DNA from 3 places in the Enterobacter sp. WI-ESBL-E8 genome. Region 1 is predicted to be linked to each of the others. Evidence: predicted binding sites of a transcription regulator. Region 1 holds the regulator's gene; each other region holds the start of a gene.
The links. The regulator CRP, encoded in region 1, controls carbon source genes, mostly activating them, when cyclic AMP is high. The targets are predictions, from matches to a motif close to ATGTGANNNNNNTCACAT.
Positions count from the first base shown of each region.

Region 1 (6,895 bases):
ATTGAGGCGGCAAAAGCGCGCGGCTGGCTCGGCGTGGTGATGCATTTTCGCGGCTGCAGCGGCGAACCCAATCGTCAGAAACGCATCTATCACTCGGGTGAAACCGAAGACGGAACGTGGTTTTTACACTGGCTGCGGGAAAACTTTGGCACCGTGCCCACCGCTGCCGTGGGCTACTCGCTGGGCGGAAATATGCTAGCCTGCCTGCTGGCGAAAGAGGGCGAAAGCGTACCGCTGGATGCCGCGGTGATTGTCTCCGCGCCGTTTATGCTGGAGCAGTGCAGCTACCACATGGAGAAAGGCTTTTCCCGCGTCTATCAGCGCTACCTGCTCAACCTGCTGAAAGCCAACGCGGCGCGTAAACTGAAGGCCTATCCTGATACCCTTCCGGTGAGCCTGCGCCAGCTGAAAAAGGTGCGCCGTATTCGAGAGTTCGACGATCTGATCACCGCGAAAATCCACGGCTTCGCCGATGCGATTGACTACTATCGTCAGTGCAGCGCCATGCCGCTGCTCAGCAAGATCACGCAGCCGACGCTTATCATTCATGCCAAAGATGACCCTTTTATGGATCATCACTCGATCCCCGCTCAGGAATTCCTGCCCGACAACGTTCACTATCAGCTGACGGAGCACGGTGGCCACGTTGGGTTTATCGGCGGCACGCTGCGCCGCCCGAAAATGTGGCTTGAGACGCGTATTCCTGACTGGCTAACCCCTTATCTGGACGGTGCAAAATGATTATTCCCTGGCAGGATCTGGCTCCCGAAACGCTCGATAATCTGATTGAAAGCTTTGTATTACGCGAAGGCACCGATTATGGTGAACAAGAACGCTCGCTTGAGCAAAAGGTCAACGATGTAAAGCGCCAGCTGAAAAGCGGCGACGTGGTGCTGGTGTGGTCAGAACTGCATGAGACGGTCAATATCATGCCCCGCAACGCGTTTCACGGCTGATCTTCCACCCATTTCAGTCAGGGAGTTGCTATGTCTGCCAGACATCCGGTTATTGCCGTTACGGGGTCGAGTGGTGCGGGAACCACCACCACCAGCCTCGCCTTTCGCAAGATTTTCGCCCAGCTGAATCTCCGTGCGGCGGAGGTCGAAGGCGACAGCTTTCACCGCTACACGCGCCCTGAGATGGACATGGCCATCCGTAAGGCGCGCGATCTGGGTAAACACATCAGCTACTTCGGCCCGGAAGCCAATGACTTCGGCCTGCTGGAGCAAACCTTCCACGAATATGGCCTGAGCGGCACAGGGCAGTCCCGTAAGTATCTGCACACTTACGACGAAGCCGTGCCCTGGAACCAGGTACCGGGCACCTTTACCCCCTGGCAGCCGCTGCCGGAACCCACCGACGTGCTGTTCTACGAAGGGTTACACGGCGGCGTGGTCACGCCCCAGCACGACGTGGCGCGCCACGTGGATCTGCTGGTCGGGGTGGTTCCTATCGTTAACCTGGAGTGGATCCAGAAGCTGACGCGTGACATGAGCGAGCGCGGCCACTCGCGCGAGGCGGTGATGGATTCCGTCGTTCGCTCAATGGAAGACTACATCAATTACTTAACGCCGCAATTCTCCCGCACGCACATTAACTTCCAGCGCGTGCCGACGGTGGACACCTCCAACCCGTTTGCCGCCAAAACGATCCCTTCTCTGGATGAGAGCTTTGTGGTGATCCATTTCCGCAATCTTGAAGGCATCGATTACCCCTGGCTGCTGGCGATGCTGCAGGGCTCGTTTATTTCGCACATGAATACATTGGTGGTGCCGGGCGGAAAAATGGGACTGGCAATGGAGCTTATCATGACGCCGCTGGTGGAGCGGCTGATGGAAGGGAAGCAGATCGCATAATCATTTTTGCCCGGTGGCGCTGCGCTTACCGGGCCTACAATCCGTAGGGCGGGTAAGCGCAGCGCCACCCGCCAAAAGATTAAGCCTCGATCACTTCATACGAATGGGTAATTTTTACCGCTTTCTCCAGCATTAACGCCACAGAGCAGTACTTCTCCGCAGACAGGTCCACCGCGCGTGAGACCGCCGCGTCTTTCAGCGCTTTACCGGTGACAACAAAGTGAAGATTAATGTGGGTGAACAGGCGTGGTGCCTCTTCCCGGCGCTCTGAGGTGAGTTTGACCTCGCAATCCGTCACGTCATGACGGCCTTTTTGCAGAATCGACACCACGTCAATCGCGCTGCATCCGCCTGCCGCCATCAGCACCATTTCCATTGGGCTTGGCGCTTTATCGCCGGAGTTACCATCCATCAAAATCTGGTGTCCTGACGCGGACTCGCCCAGGAACGTTAAACCTTCAACCCACTTCACGCGCGCTTGCATATTTTTGAACTCCAACGTTGCATTTTTGGTGACAGATTACGCGTGCGTTACATTTCTCGCAATGGAAGGCGACCTGCATCATGCTGAAGCGAGACACCAGGAGACACGCGGCGAAAGCTATGCTAAAACACTCAGGATGCTACAGTAATACATTGACGTTACACGTGTATGCAGAGGACATCAAACTTTACTGGCTGCGAAACGTTACGGTAGCCGACTTCCCAGGGTATGGGTAAGAATTCGATTGCAACCCCAGAGTCCGGATGCATCTGATGACTCTGGTGACAGCTTATAACAGAGGATAACAGCGCATGGTGCTTGGCAAACCGCAAACAGACCCGACTCTCGAATGGTTCTTGTCTCATTGCCACATTCATAAGTACCCATCGAAGAGCACGCTGATTCACCAGGGTGAAAAAGCGGAAACGTTGTATTACATCGTTAAAGGCTCGGTGGCAGTGCTGATCAAAGATGAAGAAGGGAAAGAGATGATCCTTTCTTATCTGAACCAGGGCGATTTCATCGGTGAACTGGGCCTGTTTGAAGAGGGCCAGGAACGTAGCGCCTGGGTTCGTGCAAAGACAGCATGTGAAGTGGCTGAAATTTCTTACAAGAAGTTCCGTCAGCTGATTCAGGTTAACCCTGACATCCTGATGCGTCTTTCTTCCCAGATGGCGCGCCGTCTGCAGGTCACCTCTGAGAAAGTGGGTAACCTCGCCTTCCTGGACGTAACTGGCCGTATTGCACAAACGCTGCTGAACCTGGCGAAACAGCCAGACGCAATGACCCACCCGGACGGCATGCAAATTAAAATTACCCGTCAGGAAATTGGTCAGATCGTCGGTTGTTCCCGTGAGACAGTGGGCCGTATCCTGAAAATGCTGGAAGATCAAAACCTGATCTCCGCCCACGGTAAAACCATCGTGGTCTACGGAACGCGTTAATTCCGCTTAAACGGCGTGTCACCGCAGGGTGTCACGCCGTTTTTGTCTCTACTCCCCATGTGGCGCAGGCTGATCTATCACCCCGAAGTTAACTACGCACTGCGACAAACGCTGGTGTTGTGTCTTCCTGTGGCCGTGGGCTTGATCCTCGGACATCTTCAGCAAGGTCTGCTGTTTTCTCTCGTGCCCGCCTGCTGCAACATCGCCGGTCTGGACACGCCGCATAAGCGCTTTTTCAAACGTCTGACTATTGGCGGCTGCCTGTTTGCGGGCTGCAGCCTCGCCGTACAGCTTCTGCTTGCCCGGGACATCCCGCTGCCGCTGATCCTGACCGTGCTGGCCATGACCCTCGGCGTCACCGCCGAAATCAGCTCGCTGCACGCCCGCCTGCTTCCCGCCTCGCTGATTGCGGCCATTTTCACGCTGAGCCTCGCCGGGAATATGCCGGTGTGGGAGCCGCTGCTGATCTACGCTCTGGGGACGCTGTGGTACGGGCTGTTCAACTGGTTCTGGTTCTGGCTGTGGCGCGAACAGCCGCTGCGCGAATCCCTGAGCCTGCTCTATGTGCAGCTGGCGGATTACTGCGAAGCCAAATATACCCTGCTCACCCAGCATACCGATCCGGAAAAATCCTTGCCGCCTCTGCTGACGCGCCAGCAAAAGGTGGTGGATTTGATAAGCCAGTGCTATCAGCAGCTGCACATGCTCGCCGCCAACAAGAACCACGAATACAAACGGCTGCTGCGCACCTTCCAGGTCGGGCTCGATCTGCAGGAACATATCTCCGTTAGCCTTCACCATCCGCAGGAGGTACAAAAGCTGGTCGAGCGCAGCCACGCCGAAGCGGTGATCCGCTGGAACGCGCAGACCGTATCGGCACGTCTGCGGGTCCTGGCTGACGATATTCTCTACCACCGCTACCCCACGCGCTTTAACATGGAAAAACAGCTCGGCGCGCTGGAGAAAATCGCACGCCAGCATCCGGATAACCCGGTTGGCCAGTTTGCCGCCTGGCACTTCAGCCGCATCGCCCGCGTGCTGCGCACGCAGCGCCCGCTTTATCCCCGCGATCTGATGGCGGATAAGCAAAAGCGGCTGCCGCTACTGCCCGCGCTCAGAAGCTATCTTTCTCTTAAATCATCCGCCCTGCGTAACGCCGCCAGGATCAGCGTAATGCTCAGTACCGCCAGCCTGATGGGCATGGCGCTGCATCTGCCGAAACCCTACTGGATCTTAATGACCGTGCTGTTTGTCACCCAGAACGGCTACGGCGCCACGCGGGTGCGTATTCTGCACCGGGCCGGCGGAACGATGGCGGGGCTGATTATTGCGGGCGTGACGCTGCACTTCCACGTGCCGGAAGGTTATACCCTGGCAGGGATGTTAGCGATTACGCTGGTGAGCTACCTGATTATCCGCAAAAACTACGGCTGGGCGATGGTGGGCTTTACGGTGACGGCGGTGTATACCCTGCAGCTGCTCACGCTCAATGGTGAACAGTTTATTGTCGCCAGGCTGATTGATACCCTCATTGGCTGCCTGATTGCCTTTGGCGGCATGGTCTGGCTGTGGCCGCAGTGGCAAAGCGGGCTGCTCAGGCAGAACGCCCACGACGCGCTGGAGGCCGACCAGCAGGCCATTCGATTGATCCTGAGCGACGACCCGCAGCCCTCCCCGCTGGCCTATCAGCGCATGAAGGTCAACCAGGCGCATAACGCCCTGTTTAACTCGCTCAACCAGGCGATGCAGGAGCCGGGCTTTAACTCGCACTATCTGGCGGACATGAAGCTCTGGGTGACGCACAGCCAGTTTATCGTCGAGCATATTAACGCCATGACAACGCTGGCGCGCGAGCACACGATGCTGACGCCAGACCTGGCCCAACGTTACCTGCAGTCGTGTGAAATTGCGCTGCAGCGATGTCAGCAGCGCCTGGAATATGACTCGCCGGGCGAGTCGGGAGATTCGAACATTCTGGAAGCGCCGGAGACGTTAACCCACGGGCCCATGAGCACCCTGGAGCAGCATTTACAGCGCATTCTGGGGCATCTGAACACCATGCACACCATTTCGTCGGTGGCATGGCGTCAGCGTCCACATCACGGGATTTGGCTCACCCGCAGGCTGAAGCGGACGGCGTATTAACCTTTTACGATCTTCGCGACCGCAGCGGCAAAACGGGTTAACCCGTCTTCAATGTCTTTGTCTTCCACCACCAGCGACGGTGCAAAACGCATCACGTCCGGACCCGCGTTCAGCACCATCACCCCTTCGTGGGCGGCGGCGTGCAGGAAATCGCGCGCGCGGCCTTTGTACTGCGGCTTCAGCTCGGCACCAATCAGCAGCCCCATCCCGCGGATCTCGCTGAACACGTCGTACTGGTCGTCAATCTTTTGCAGGTGTTTTACGAACAGCTCGCGCTTCGCGTTCACGCCGTTCAACACCTCAGACGTGTTGATAATATCAAACGCGGCACCCGCCACAGCGCTCGCCAGCGGGTTGCCGCCGTAGGTAGAGCCGTGAGAGCCCACGTGGAACGCGGAGGCGATATCCTGGGTCGTCAATACTGCACTCACCGGGAAGCCGCCGCCGAGCGCTTTGGCGCTGGTCAGAATATCCGGCGTCACGCCGTAGTGCATGTAGGCAAACAGATCCCCGGTACGGCCCATTCCGCACTGAACTTCATCAAAGACCAGCAGCGCCTGATGCTCGTCGCACAGTTCGCGCAGCCCTTTCAGGAATTCCGGCGTGGCCGCCGTCACGCCGCCTTCGCCCTGAATAGGCTCCACCACCACCGCGCAGGTGTGATCGTCCATTACCGCTTTCACCGCATGCAGATCGTTAAACGGCACGTGGACAATGTCGGCCGGTTTCGGGCCAAAACCGTCGGAATACTTCGGCTGACCGCCAACGGAGACGGTAAAGAAGGAGCGCCCGTGGAAGGCATTGTGGAAAGCGATAATTTTGGTTTTGTACGGACTGTGGCGCGTGGTGGCGTAGTAGCGCGCCAGCTTGAAGGCGGTTTCGTTGGCTTCGGTGCCGGAGTTCATAAACAGCACGCGCTCGGCAAACGTGGCATCAATGATCTTGCGGCCTAGACGCAGCGCCGGTTCGTTGGTGAACACGTTGCTGGTGTGCCACAGGGTTTCGCCCTGGGTTTTCAGCGCGTCCACCAGCGCAGGATGGCAATGACCGAGCGCCGTAACCGCAATCCCGCCCGCGAAATCCACGTACTCTTTACCCTGCTGATCCCAGACGCGGCTGCCTTTTCCCTTCACCGGGATAAACTCAGCCGGTGCATAAATCGGCAGAATCACTTCATCGAATGTCGCGCGGGTAATTGCTGGTTGTTCAGTTGCCATGTCATGCCCATCCATTTTATGTCACATCAATTGTGAAAATATAATCACAAAATATGCATAAAAAATCACGGCAAGGCAACAGATATTCAGCGATTGAGGAAATTTGCCAGCAGCGCGTGCCCCTGTTCGCTGAGGATGCTTTCCGGGTGGAACTGCACGCCTTCGAGATCCCATTCGCGGTGGCGAATCCCCATGATCTCCTGCGACTCGCTCCAGGCCGTCACGTCAAAGCACTCAGGCAGCGTCGGT
Region 1 is NZ_JBRWXJ010000001.1:4,596,228-4,603,122, forward strand. Features, by position in the region: gene ACWHWP_RS21985 (hydrolase) at 1-741, shown strand, start outside; gene ACWHWP_RS21990 (YheU family protein) at 738-956, shown strand; gene ACWHWP_RS21995 (phosphoribulokinase) at 987-1,856, shown strand; gene ACWHWP_RS22000 (OsmC family protein) at 1,936-2,340, opposite strand; gene crp (cAMP-activated global transcriptional regulator CRP) at 2,652-3,284, shown strand; gene ACWHWP_RS22010 (YccS/YhfK family putative transporter) at 3,342-5,429, shown strand; gene argD (bifunctional acetylornithine/succinyldiaminopimelate transaminase) at 5,426-6,646, opposite strand; gene pabA (aminodeoxychorismate synthase component 2) at 6,733-6,895, opposite strand, start outside.

Region 2 (6,895 bases), 4.4 Mb from region 1:
AAAACCCCGCTTTTGCCAGCGCCTCATCGTACAAACTGCAGTTCTACATTGTGTTTTACAAAATTCCGACGACCGGCGCCATGCCCGACGACAATGCTAATTCACAGGAACAACCGGTCGGATCGCTGGTGCTGCAGGCGGGAGACAGCGAGGCCAGCGCGGCCAACGTGGCCACGCCGGTGCAGATCCATCTTGCCAGTTTCACGGTCAGGCGCACCAGCTGCACGGTTGGCACGCGCAGCATTCTTGTTCCTATGGGTACCGTAAGCCAAAATGAGTTTCACGGCATCGGCTCACGAGCGGGGGGCGGACACTTCAGCATCCCGGTCACCTGCGAAAATAATACGGCGGTTAAGATAGGCTTCTTCGGTGATACCGCACCCGCCAATACGCAAGCGCTGGCACTCACCAAACAGCAGGATGGCGCCAGCGGCGTCGGGATTGAGCTGGTTTATGGCGATAATACCGGTTCGGTTCAGGGGCAAACGGTTCAGTGGAATACGCCGCAGGTGCCGGTAATGGGGCAGGTGGGCGACAATCAGACGCAGATATTCTGGTTTGATGCGCACTATATCCAGACGGAAGATAAGATCACGGCGGGAAAAGCGGACGCGATGGCGACCTTTAACCTGATTTACAACTGAGTTCCCCCTGCCATGACGGCAGGGGAAAGCCATCAGAACGCGGTCTTACAAAAGCCCGTCATCTCTTTCAGGCCCATTTCGCGGCCAAGTTCGGTCATCGGGTGCACGACCACCAGACCACGGACGCTTTTCTTCAGCTTGCCCATATCGGCCTGTTCTTTTTTGGTGATCGCACGGCGGTGCGGCATGTCCATCAGCTTCTGCGCTTCTTTGCTCAGCTTCTGACCTTTGACTTCGCGCAGACGCTCGATCTCTGTCTCCAGCGTGGCGGCCTCTTTTTCCAGCTCGGCGTACTTCTCGGCGGACTCGACCAGTGACAGACCCGCCATCTGGTGGCGGATCAGATCCAGGCGGTCGCTCAGGCGTTTAATTTCGTTCTTTTCGACTTCTTTCATGACAAATAACTCTGAAAACGGGGAATTTACAGGGAAGGATACACCAATGTGAGCAGGCTTACTTCTGAAACGCTTTTTTTAAGCTGATTCGTGAAATCAGCTCAGTCAGGGAGAGAACCATTGTAGAACGGACAACCTGTTGATAACGCAGCTTTTGCATCGCGTAGAGCTCAGGATCGCTGTTATCAAAATGGGGAGCAGGGGGCAGCGCGGTGACGCAGTGCAGCTCGCCGAAGGGCCCCAGTATCTCATCGTCGGTAAAGGTGTACTCGTTACCGTCATGATTGAGCTCTTCGCGCAGCGCCATTAACAGCTCCGCATCTTCATACTCTTGCCGGTTCAGCACGCCAAGACCATAAATCAGCTTCAGACGCACGGAGAGATCGCCCAGCGGTCCGTCTCCGTCCAGTAACGGTTCTACAGCATATTTTACCGCGTAGTCGTCTTTGCGAAACACCTGAAGCACCAGGATATTCACCGCCTCGGTTAACAGCTCGACGGCGGCAATCAGGAAACTTCGTACGGTTTTGCCAGCATTCAGACGCTCAAGCACACGATTTTCAAAGGCCTGGGTTTGTTCCATTATTGCCTGCATATCTGACAATCTGTTATCTGGGCGCAGGCTAACCTGCGCCGCATTCTGCATCATTTGGTTGCGTTGTATGCGTTAACCGCCTCCACAACCACGTCGCTGTTGGCGTCCAGACCGGAAATCTGCGCCAGCGCAGCCTGCGCGCCTTTGTCATCAATCAGCTGAGCCAGCTCAATCGCCTGCGGGTCCTGCTCGCTGCGGTAGTGCATCGCGGCGGCAATCCCTTTCACCAGGTTGGCGTGTGGCAGACCGTATTCCAGCGTGCCGAGCAGCGGCTTAATCAGGCGGTCGCCGGCGCTCAGTTTACGCAGCGGTTGACGGCCTACGCGCTCAACGTCATCTTTCAGATACGGGTTTTCAAAGCGACCGAGGATTTTCTGGATGTATGCTGCGTGTTTCTCAGCATCAAAACCGTAGCGTTTGATCAGCACCGCGCCGCTCTCTTCCATTGCCCCTTTTACCACCGCACGGATCTTCTCATCGAGGATCGCGTCACGAATGGTCTGATGACCGGCCAATTTTCCGAGGTACGCGGTTATAGCATGCCCGGTGTTCAGCGTGAAGAGTTTGCGTTCGACAAATGCCATCAGGTTATCGGTTAATTCCATGCCCGGAATGGTCGGCAGCGCGCCCTTAAACTGGGTTTTATCGACGATCCACTCGCTGAAGGTTTCGACGGTGACTTCCAGCGGGTCGTTGGTGGCGGATTCAGACGGCGGAACGATGCGGTCCACGGCGGAATCCACAAAACCCACGTGCGCTTCAACCCAGGCTTTATCTTCGTCTGCAACGGCGTTGAGCACGTGGCCTTTCAGCTGCGTGGTGCCGCGCACCATGTTTTCACAGGCGATGATGTTCAGCGGGGTGTCGATGCCCTGCGCTTTGCGTTTTGCCAGGCCTTTCGCGACCGCAGGGGCGATGCGTTCCAGCACGACCGGGCCCACGGCGGTGGTCACCAGATCGACGCTGGCGATCAGGTCAATAACGTCTTCGCCAATGCTGCTTACCGCGTTGACGCCAGACACCGTCTCAACCTGCTCGTTTTCGCCCACCACGTGTACCTGATAGCTATGACGGGCATTCAGGGCATCCAGGACGACCTGATTCACATCGGCGAATGTCAGCGTAATGCCCGCGTCTGCCAGCAGTTTACCGATAAAACCACGACCGATATTACCTGCGCCAAAATGTAATGCTTTCATAGTGTTAACCTTCATCAATGTTTTTACCCGAGAGGGCTGGGGTGAGGAACGTTTCCCCTCACCCTAGCCCTCTCCCCGGAGGGGAGAGGGAAGAGAACTTATTTGTTCAGCAGAGCCAGCACTTCTTCCACGCTGGTGGTATTGGCCAAACGCTCAATGACAGACTCATCATCCAGCGCGTTGGTCAGGCTGGTAATCACCTGAATGTGCTCGTTGTTGCGAGCGGCGATACCAATCACCAGGCGGGCGATGTCGTCTTCTTCTTCACCGAAGCGCACGCCCTGCGGGTACTGACAGAATACGACGCCGGTCTTCAGGACGCGATCTTTCGCTTCAACCGTACCGTGCGGCACCGCGATGGATTCGCCCAGGTAGGTTGGCGTCAGTTTTTCGCGTTCCAGCATCGCGTCGACGTATTCAGGCTGAACGTAGCCGCCTTTTACCAACTGCTCACCGGCAAAGCGAATCGCTTCTTCTTTGGTCGCCGCAGTGCGGCCGAGGAAGATGTTCTCCGCACCCAGTTTGAACAGGTGAGCGTTGCTCTCGTCAAAGCTGTCCTGCAGGCTGGAGCGCACTTTCACTTCGTTATCTTCATGACGCTGCGCGGCAACCAGACGTTCGGTCAGGCTGGTGTACAGGCCGCTGTCGAGGAAGTTGGTCAGCGAGATGTGCTGCGCCTGCGGTACCTGGCGCATGGCGCGTTCGGTCAGGTCGCGGTGCGTGATGACAAGGTCAACATCCGGCGGCAGGCTGTTAATGGCGCTGTTGGTCACGGAAATGTTAGTCAGGCCCGCATCCTGCACTTTCTTACGCAGCACGCCTGCACCCATTGCGCTGGAACCCATACCGGCGTCACAGGCAACGATGATTTTACGCACGTGGCTCAGGTCGTTAGAGACATCGCCAGCGGCCAGCGGGGTAGCGCCTTTGGATTCCGCTTTCATGTCGTGCATACGACGGGTTGCCGCTTCGATATCGTCGTCTTCTTTCACTTTGCTGGTTTTCAGCAGGATGGAAGAGACCACGAAGGAGACGGCCATGGCCGCACAGATGGCCGCAATGTTCGCGAAGTAAGCCCCTTTTGGCGTCATCGCCAGCACCGCCAGGATAGAACCCGGAGAAGCAGGAGAAACCAGACCGCCGCCCAGCACGCTCAGGGTGAACACGCCGGTCATACCGCCGAGGATAACGGCCAGGATCAGACGCGGGTTCATCAGCACGTACGGGAAGTAAATTTCGTGGATACCGCCCAGGAAGTGGATGATAGCCGCGCCGCCAGCAGACTGCTTCGCGCTGCCGCGGCCAAAGAACATGTACGCCAGCAGAACGCCCATACCCGGACCCGGGTTCGCTTCAATCAGGAAGAAGATGGACTTGCCGAGATCGTGAGACTGCTGAATACCCAGCGGCGAGAAGATGCCGTGGTTAATGGCGTTGTTCAGGAACAGGATTTTCGCCGGTTCAACGAAGATAGACGCCAGCGGCAGCATGTCGTGCGCCACCATAAAGTTAACGCCTGCCGCCAGAATTTTGGACAGCACTTCAACCGCAGGGCCAATACCGAGGAACGCCAGAATCGCGAGGATCATCCCGATGATGCCCGCAGAGAAGTTGTTCACCAGCATTTCGAAGCCGGATTTGATCTTACCGTCAACCCAGACGTCGAATTTCTTGATCGCCCAGCCGCCCAAAGGACCGGCAATCATCGCACCGAGGAACATCGGCATATCCGCACCGACGATAACCCCCATCGTGGTGATGGCACCCACAACGCCACCACGGTCACCGCCCACCAGACGACCACCGGTAAAACCGATGAGCAGCGGCAGGAGATAGGTAATCATTGGGCCAACGAGTTTCGCCAGCGTTTCGTTAGGCAACCACCCTGTCGGAATGAACAATGCGGTGATGATACCCCACGCGATAAACGCGCCGATATTTGGCATCACCATGTTGCTGAGGAAACGACCAAAGCTTTGAACTTTGATCTTGAAATCGGATGACATAAAACACCCCTTCTTCTGTTTTGCTTAGGCTTGCGGCCCGAGGTTTATCGTTAATGTGCGGCGGCAGAGGTAGCCGGGCCCTGTTCTGATGCTGTGAAATCTGGCACTGAATCGTTCAACTGTCCAGATAGCGAAAATTTGTGTGATGTACATCACGTAAAGATAGGGGGTGAGGCATTCAATGAGGTGATCTGAATCACAAAAATGGTGCGCAAAAAAAAGACGATGGCGAAAAATGACGCAAAAAACACCCCTTTCTGTGATTGACATCACATTTTGCTTTCGTGTGTTTGTTTCTGGATTGTGACTGATTTCACAAAATATTTTTATGCAGATTTCTCTGACTGCGATCGGCATCAGGATGGCAAAGCGCGACACGTAAAGCTAAAAAACCACTTTTGATGTGTGGTATGGCGAAAAGCTAAAAGGTGGATTACGCTCATATTGTAAGGTTAAGTCTATTATTATTCAGGATATATTTTGACACGCTTATAAACTTGCATGGAGATATTATAAAAACCCATACTCCCCGGCTCTGGAAATAATAAGCACCTCCCTGTGTTTATAAAAATTAATTAGGTTGCGTACCGTTTTATTAATTTAATGAGTTGACGTTGTTTAAGTGAGGAGAATATGTTTCTCAACTATTTCGCGCTGGGCGTATTGATTTTTGTATTTCTGGTTCTTTTTTACGGAATCATCGCCATTCATGACATCCCTTACAATATGGCCAAAAAGCGTAACCACCCACATGCCGATGCGATTCATACGGCAGGGTGGATTAGCCTGTTTACGCTCCATGCCATCTGGCCGTTCCTGTGGATTTGGGCCACGCTGTACCGTGAAGACCGCGGCTGGGGCATGCAGAACCACATCACAAAGCCTGACGAGGTTCCGGGCATGGATGCGCTCGCCAAACGCGTGGCGGAACTCGAACAAAAGCTGGCGGCAGCACAGCCAGCTGCTGATAAGAACACGCTGGAGCGCTAATCATGGATCTGTTGATTATTTTGACCTATGTGGCATTTGCCTGGGTGATTTTTAAAATATTCCGTATTCCGGTAAACCAGTGGACGCTTGCCACCGCGACTTTAGGCGGCGTGTTTATTGTTGCCGGACTTATTCTGCTCATGAACTATAACCACCCGTATACCTTTACGGCGCAAAAAGCGGTTATTTCTATTCCGATTACGCCGCAGGTGACTGGCGTGGTCAGTGAAGTGACCGATAAAAATAACCAGCTCATTAAAAAAGGCGAAGTGTTATTTAAATTGGATCCAGGCCGCTACCAGGCGCGCGTCGACAGACTCCAGGCCGACCTGGTGACCGCGACGCACAACATCGATAATCTGAAAGCGCAGCTGGTGGAAGCCGTCGCCAATACCACGCGCGTCTCCGCCGAGCGCGATCGCCTGTACAAAGATTATCAGCGCTACCTGAAAGGCAGCCAGGCGAAGGTGAATCCGTTCTCTGAAAGCGATATCGACAACGCGCGGCAGAATTACCTGGCACAGGATGCGCTGGTGAAAGGCTCCGTTGCTGAACAGGTGCAGATTCAAAGCCAGTTAGACAGCATGGTGAACGGCGAACAGTCGCAGATTGCCTCCCTGCGCGCCCAGCTTGCTGAAGCCAAATACAACCTGGATCAGACCGTGGTGCGTGCGCCCAGCAATGGCTATATCACCCAGGTGCTGATTCGTCCGGGGACCTATGCCGCCGCGCTGCCCCTGCGTCCGGTGATGGTCTTTATTCCTGAGCAGAAGCGCCAGATCGTGGCTCAGTTCCGTCAGAACTCGCTGCTGCGCCTGAAGCCGGGCGATGAAGCGGAAGTGGTGTTCAACGCGCTGCCGGGCCAGGTGTTCACCGGCAAGCTCACCAGCGTTCTGCCGGTGGTGCCAGGCGGGTCGTATCAGGCACAGGGTGCGCTGCAGGCACTGACGGTCGTGCCGGGTACTGATGGCGTACAGGCGCTGATTGAGCTGGAGCCTAACGCCGACGTCGATGCGCTGCCAGACGGTATTTACGCCCAGGTGGCCGTCTATTCGGACCATTTCGC
Region 2 is NZ_JBRWXJ010000001.1:204,327-211,221, forward strand. Features, by position in the region: gene ACWHWP_RS01010 (fimbrial protein) at 1-644, shown strand, start outside; gene ACWHWP_RS01015 (YibL family ribosome-associated protein) at 677-1,039, opposite strand; gene mtlR (mannitol operon repressor MtlR) at 1,098-1,688, opposite strand; gene mtlD (mannitol-1-phosphate 5-dehydrogenase) at 1,685-2,833, opposite strand; gene ACWHWP_RS01030 (PTS mannitol transporter subunit IICBA) at 2,932-4,839, opposite strand; gene ACWHWP_RS01035 (DUF3302 domain-containing protein) at 5,473-5,829, shown strand; gene ACWHWP_RS01040 (HlyD family secretion protein) at 5,832-6,895, shown strand, end outside.
Region 2: ACWHWP_RS01030 (PTS mannitol transporter subunit IICBA) is a predicted target of CRP. The motif match lies at 4,980-4,997, and genes of this name have one in related genera.

Region 3 (6,895 bases), 3.1 Mb from region 1:
CCGTCTGCGTTTGCTCAACGGTGAACCCATGTCGCTTGATTCAACGGTAATGCCGATGAATCTGGTGCCCGGGCTGACGAAAAGCCATCTTGAAGGTTCGGTGTTCCAGTATCTCCAGGAGACGCTGGGGCTGAAAATTATGGGGTCGTACCGGGTGGTGCGGGCATTAAAGCCGAGTGCGCTGGACATGCAGCATCTGGTCTGTGCAGAGAGCGACCCGGTGCTGGAGGTCGAGCAGGTGATCTATCTGGAGGATGGCACACCGCTGGAGTATGCGCACTGTCACTATCGTTACGACCACGGCGGGATCGTTATCGTGAATAACGGATAATCAGGTTTTCAGGCGCACGACTCGAAATAGCTGTCCGTGTCTTTTATGTAAAGATCGTTCTGACACAGATGCTGGATTTGACCAGGCTTCAATGTAAAGCGGATTTTTTGAAGCCAGGAGCGTTTTATTTTGCTGGTATTGTCGCGAGATAATCCATAGTCATGGATTATCTCATGAACAAAACGAATACTCTGTGCAGAAACATAAACTGGTGTTTTGGTGAGCTGAATCAGTTTGCTGATCCAAATATCATCTGCGCGAGGACAGACCTTAATAAAATCCTCGTTAAAATGGAAATACTCCGGAATCATATTTTTCTTGAGCACAACGCCACCGAGACCGGTGATGATATAGTTTTGCTCAACAACTTTTGGCACGGTGATAAGAGGAAAATTACGATAGGTATCAAGAAGTTCTTTCTTCTTCTTTACTGTTTCACGCACGCGCGCAGCAACCACATATTCCTGATTGTGACGGTAAAAATCATCCAGCAGGGTTTCTGCCCAGATTTCATTATAAATGGCGTCATCGTCGGCATAAATCAGAATGTCGTCTTCGGTTGCAGCTTGTAGCGCCGGAAACAATTTACGATAAGGCCCGGTATTTTTAACCCATTTAAAAATCAGGTTTGTACCCGTCTGGCGAATTTTCTGCACCCATTCAGGCTCGTCAGTGATGCCTTCGTCACTGAGATAAGGTGTGCTGGAGACCCACACAACAATTTGATCGACCTTCTTACTCTGGTTCGCCAGTGACCACACTGTTTGCGAACAGAGATAAAGGCGCGATTTTGTTGTTGTTAAGTTAATGCTGATCATCGAACTAAGTGTGCTCCAGGAAATAAAAAGACCCTATAAATACAGATAATACTGATTTTATAGGTAGGCGCATCATAACACTTAGAGGATTAGATGTAACCCCGCTAACTTAGCAGAAAATGGCAAGAATGGGACTTACAGCATTAATTGCTGTTCCGAAAGGATGAGCGTGGTGGGTATTGCGGAGTAATAAGACCCCGATGATTTGGGGTCTTATAAGATACTTTAGTGCTTGAGATTGATCAGTTCAAACGCACCGGCATACCGGAGCGGTTCTGCACAGCCTGATCGATAATCGCCGTTTCCACGTCTGGCTGAGAGGTTACAGCCTGCACCGCGCTGTTCAGCGTAACTGGTACGACTTCGTTGTTGTTGATCTGATCTTCGCTGGTAGACAGCGGGTTGTGCACTTCGATGTAGCGGCTGCCGTCTGGCTCAGACGTCGCTTTCACCGGTTCGTTGATGAACTGCACACGCGTACCGACCGGCACGTTTTCGAACAGGAACTTGATGTCTTCGTTACGCAGACGCACGCAGCCGTGGCTCACGCGCAGGCCGATACCGAAGTTGGCGTTAGTACCGTGAATGGCGTACAGGCGGCCAATGTAGAGCGCGTACAGACCCATTGGGTTATCCGGGCCTGCCGGCACAACGGCTGGCAGCGGTTCGCCTGCAGCGATGTATTCCGCGTGCATTTTGGCCGTCGGCGTCCAGGTTGGGCCCGCTTTCTTACGCTCAACTTTGGTGGTCCAGTTCATTGGGGTGTCTTTACCCAACTGGCCGATACCGATTGGCAGCACGATAACGGTGTTGGTGCCTTTCGGATAGTAATACAGACGCATTTCCGCGCTGTTAATCACGATACCTTCGTGAACGGTATCCGGCAGGATCAGCTGCTGAGGAATATTCAGCACGGTACCCGCTTTCGGCAGATACGGGTCTACGCCCGGGTTCGCTTCCAGCATGTTAGACAGGCCCAGCTGGTACTGCGCAGCGAAATACTCGAGTGGCTGAGAGTTACCTTCCGGAACGGTGACCACCTGGTTTTGTCCCACCAGACGGCTACCGTCGGTCGGCAGCGGATACGTCACCGCAGAAGCGGTCTTACAAAAACCTACTACGGCTAACGCCGCCGCAAAAAGCGTTGTTAATTTCATGTTCATGTTGTGCGAGGTATCTAAGCCATTCAGGCGATGAGTTGATAAGTCTGAATCTGTGATGGGAGCGCATTATATGTGCATTCCCGCTAACAGGGAATTCAGATGTGTACGAAATCACATTTTTTTCGATTTTGTTAAAGTTTAGTGGATTGCCGCAACACGGGATCTCAATTCGGAATTGTGGCATAATGCCGTGTTTATCACACTTTTCGCAGGAATCTCCCCGTGTTAGTTACCAGCAACGTCACTATGCAGTTTGGCAGTAAGCCGCTGTTCGAAAACATTTCCGTCAAATTTGGCGGCGGCAACCGTTACGGCCTCATTGGTGCCAACGGTAGCGGTAAATCCACCTTTATGAAGATCCTCGGCGGTGACCTGGAGCCGACGCTCGGCAACGTTTCGCTCGATCCTAACGAGCGCATCGGTAAGCTGCGTCAGGATCAGTTCGCCTTCGAAGAATTCACCGTACTTGATACGGTGATCATGGGGCACGCGGAGCTGTGGGAAGTGAAGCAGGAGCGCGATCGCATTTACGCCCTGGCTGAAATGAGCGAAGAAGACGGCTATAAAGTGGCCGATCTGGAAACGCAGTACGGCGAGATGGACGGTTACTCTGCGGAAGCGCGCGCGGGCGAGCTGCTGCTGGGCGTAGGCATTCCCGTTGAACAGCATTACGGCCCGATGAGCGAAGTTGCGCCAGGCTGGAAGCTGCGTGTCCTGCTGGCGCAGGCGCTGTTCTCTAACCCGGACATTCTGCTGCTCGATGAACCGACGAACAACCTGGACATCGACACCATCCGCTGGCTGGAGCAGACGTTGAACGATCGCGACAGCACCATGATCATCATTTCGCACGACCGTCACTTCCTGAACATGGTCTGTACGCACATGGCGGATCTGGACTACGGCGAGCTGCGCGTTTACCCGGGCAACTACGACGAATACATGACGGCGGCCACCCAGGCGCGCGAGCGTCTGCTGGCCGACAACGCCAAGAAGAAAGCACAGATTGCTGACCTGCAGTCCTTCGTCAGCCGCTTCAGCGCCAACGCCTCTAAATCGCGTCAGGCGACCTCGCGTGCGCGTCAGATCGACAAAATCAAGCTCGACGAAGTTAAAGCCTCCAGCCGTCAGAACCCGTTCATCCGCTTCGAGCAGGACAAGAAACTGTTCCGTAACGCGCTGGAAGTGGAAGCCCTGGCAAAAGGTTTTGAGAACGGCCCGCTGTTTAAAAAATTCAACCTGCTGCTGGAAGTGGGCGAGAAGATTGCCATTCTGGGCGCCAACGGCGTGGGTAAATCCACCATGCTGAAAACCCTGGTGGGCGAACTGCAGCCGGACAACGGCACCGTGAAGTGGTCTGAAAACGCGCAGATCGGTTACTACGCGCAGGATCACGAGTATGAGTTCGAAAACGATCTGACGGTGTTCGACTGGATGAGCCAGTGGAAGCAGGAAGGCGACGACGAGCAGGCGGTGCGCAGCATCCTGGGCCGTCTGCTGTTCAGCCAGGACGACATCAAAAAGCCAGCTAAAGTACTCTCCGGTGGTGAAAAAGGCCGCATGCTGTTCGGCAAGCTGATGATGGAAAAACCAAACATCCTGGTGATGGACGAACCGACTAACCACCTGGATATGGAATCCATTGAATCGCTGAACATGGCGCTGGAGATGTATCAGGGTACCCTGATCTTCGTCTCTCACGACCGTGAGTTCGTCAGCTCGCTGGCGACCCGCGTAATTGAAATTACGCCAGAGCGCGTGGTGGACTTCACCGGAAACTACGAAGACTACCTGCGCAGCAAAGGTATCGAGAACTAAAAAAAAGCCGGGTGGCGGCTTCGCCTTACCCGGCCTACGTTCTGTTCCCTCTCCCCGTGGGAGAGGGTTAGGGTGAGGGCATCAGGCCGCACTACAGCACCCACTCGCTCCCTTCAATCCCATTCACCAGCAGCTTACGTTTTTCCCCCGCCGGTAACGACACCTTCAGCACTTTCCACGCCGGACGATAATCCCCGCGCGCGTTGACCTTCAGGTTAATGGTTGCGCCGTCGCACACCATTTCCCAGTCCACCCACAGCGCATTGCCGTTCTGGTAGCCCCAGCTTTCTCCGTCATCTTCAAACAGCATGCCAGAGGTAGTCCCGACGCCCTTCACCGGGAACAGCTTCAGCTCGCGGGTGTCGTCTTTTTCTGCGGATACGTGGGTGATACGCTCGCTGAGCGGCAGGCCGGCACCGGCGCGCACCAGCAGCGGTAGTTTTTCCAGCGGCGCGTCGAGAACAATCGACTGGCCGCCCGCATACCACGCGTGGGTGTAAAAATCGTACCAGCCGGTTTCGTTATCCGGCAGCCAGACGCGGCGCTCGCGCTGCCCGGCTTCGACGACGCTGGCGACCAGCAGATCGCGGCCCAGCAGGAAGTCATCGCACTCCTCAAACGTCTGCGCATCGTGCTCGTGGTCGAGGAAGGTCGGGCGCAGCATCGGCTCGTCGTCGGCGTGCGCCTGCCAGAGCAGGGTGTAGAGATACGGCAGCAGGCGGTAGCGCAGCTCAATCGCACCGCGAATGGCAGGGGTCACGCCCGGGTACATCCACGGCTCATTTACTGTGCAATCATCATTCCACGAGTGAATGGTAAAGCGCGGATGCATCACGCCGTTCTGCACCCAGCGCACGAACAGCTCGGCGTCCGGCTTGTCGCCGGAGAAACCGCCCACGTCGTGACCGACGTTGAACAGCCCGGACAGGCTCATGCCCAGCCCCATGCGGATGTTATAGCGCAGAGTCTGCCAGCTGGTGCGGTTATCACCGCTCCAGGTCTGAACGTAGCGCTGCATCCCGGCGCAGCCGGAGCGGGAGATCAGATACGGGCGCTTCTCCGGGGCAAAGCGCTGCTGCGCTTCCAGCGAGGCGCGCATCATCAGCAGCGGCATCACTGGGCGAATATGCTTGATGGCGATCTCCTTGCCGAAGCCGTAACAGCGAGCTTCTCCGTCCCACACTTCATATTCGTTGTTGTCGTTCCAGGTAGAGTCGATGCCCATCTCCAGCAGCTGCGTGGTGACGCCGTTCTGCCACCACTGCACCGTCTGCGGGTTGGTAAAGTCGAGGTGCGAGCCTTCGTCATCCCAGAAGCTGGAACGTTCTGGTGCATCGGTTTCTGAATCGCGAATGAACAGGCCGCTCTCCGCCACTTCGCTATAGCGCGGATGGTCCTGCAGCAGGCACGGCTTGATGTTTGCCGCCAGCTTCAGCCCCGCGTCGTGGAACGCCTGGCTCATCACCTTCGGCTGCGGCACCTTGTCATGGTTCCAGTTAAAGACGTAGCGCTTGCCGTTGATCGAGGTATAACCGGAAGAGAGCTGGAACGAGTCGCACGGAATGGCGTGTTCTTCACACAGGCGGATGAAGTTCATCAGCTGGTTTTGCGCGTCCGGCGCGTCGGTGTAGTGCATGGTCGAGCCGCTGTAGCCCAGGCTCCATTTTGGCCCGAACAGCGTTTTTCCGGTCAGGCGCACGAAGGCCTTAGTGACGTCCAGCACGCGCTTGCCGGTAAAGATGTAGTAATCGATATCGCCCGCTTCCGCCTGCCAGCGGCGGTAGGCGGTGTGGTAGTTGTCTATCTCGTTGCCCAGATCCAGCCAGCAGCTGCTCAGGTTGTCGTAGAACAGGCCGTAGCTCACGTCGTCGCGGCGGGTGAGGGTGAACGGAATATGCTTGTACAGCGGGTCGGTGCTGGCAGCGTTATAGCCCATTGCATCGAGGTTGCGCATCTCATAGCGTTTGCCGTTGCGCTGCAGATCGCCCGCTTTCTCACCCAGACCGTAAAAACGCTCATCCTTGCGGCGGCTCAGGTAGTGCGCCACGCCGTCACCGTGGGCGTTTAGCAGGTAAGCACTGGTCGGACGGTCATTGACCAGCGGCTGCCACTCGCCCGCGTCATTGCGGTAGTGCCACTCCAGCCACAGCGGCTGGTGCACGGTCACGCGCAGCCGTTCGGTTGCCACGGTTAACGTATCGTCCTGCTGCGCCAGCGTCCATGCCGGGCAGGTGAAACCGCTTAAGTCGTCACGGCAGCGACCTTCCCACGGCACGTCTTTTTCCGGGGCGATGCTCCAGGTGCGGTCCAGCGCCAGCTCGCCTTTGCGTTTGATCAGCACACGGAACAGGTTCTCTTCCAGCACATACAGGCACAGGCGGTGCTGGTTATCGACCAGCAGTTCCAGATGGTTTGCCGACTGCTTATCTACGGTCCAGTTTTTCAGGGTTTTCATATGCAATACATCCACTATCAGGCGCGCTTGGCGCGACGTTCAGCAATAAATGCTACCAGGAAGACAGCGCCAATCAGGTCAAAGAAGCCCATGGCAATAAAGAGCGGGTTAAAGCCGATTTTGTCGGCGGTCACGCCGATTAACAGAGAGAACAGGAAGCTGGCGATCCACGCCGCCGAGCCGCGCATGCCGTTGACCGTCGCCATCTGGCCTTTGTCGAACGACTCCACGACCAGGGCGCTGAGCATGCAGGAGATGATCTGGTGCCCGAAACCGCCGATGGAGATCAGCACGATGGTGATATACGGGT
Region 3 is NZ_JBRWXJ010000001.1:1,502,531-1,509,425, forward strand. Features, by position in the region: gene ACWHWP_RS07155 (GntR family transcriptional regulator) at 1-331, shown strand, start outside; gene ACWHWP_RS07160 (glycosyltransferase) at 340-1,149, opposite strand; gene ldtB (L,D-transpeptidase) at 1,392-2,312, opposite strand; gene ACWHWP_RS07170 (ABC-F family ATPase) at 2,535-4,130, shown strand; gene ACWHWP_RS07175 (TIM-barrel domain-containing protein) at 4,222-6,585, opposite strand; gene ACWHWP_RS07180 (MFS transporter) at 6,603-6,895, opposite strand, start outside.
Region 3: ldtB (L,D-transpeptidase) is a predicted target of CRP. The motif match lies at 2,412-2,429, and genes of this name have one in related genera.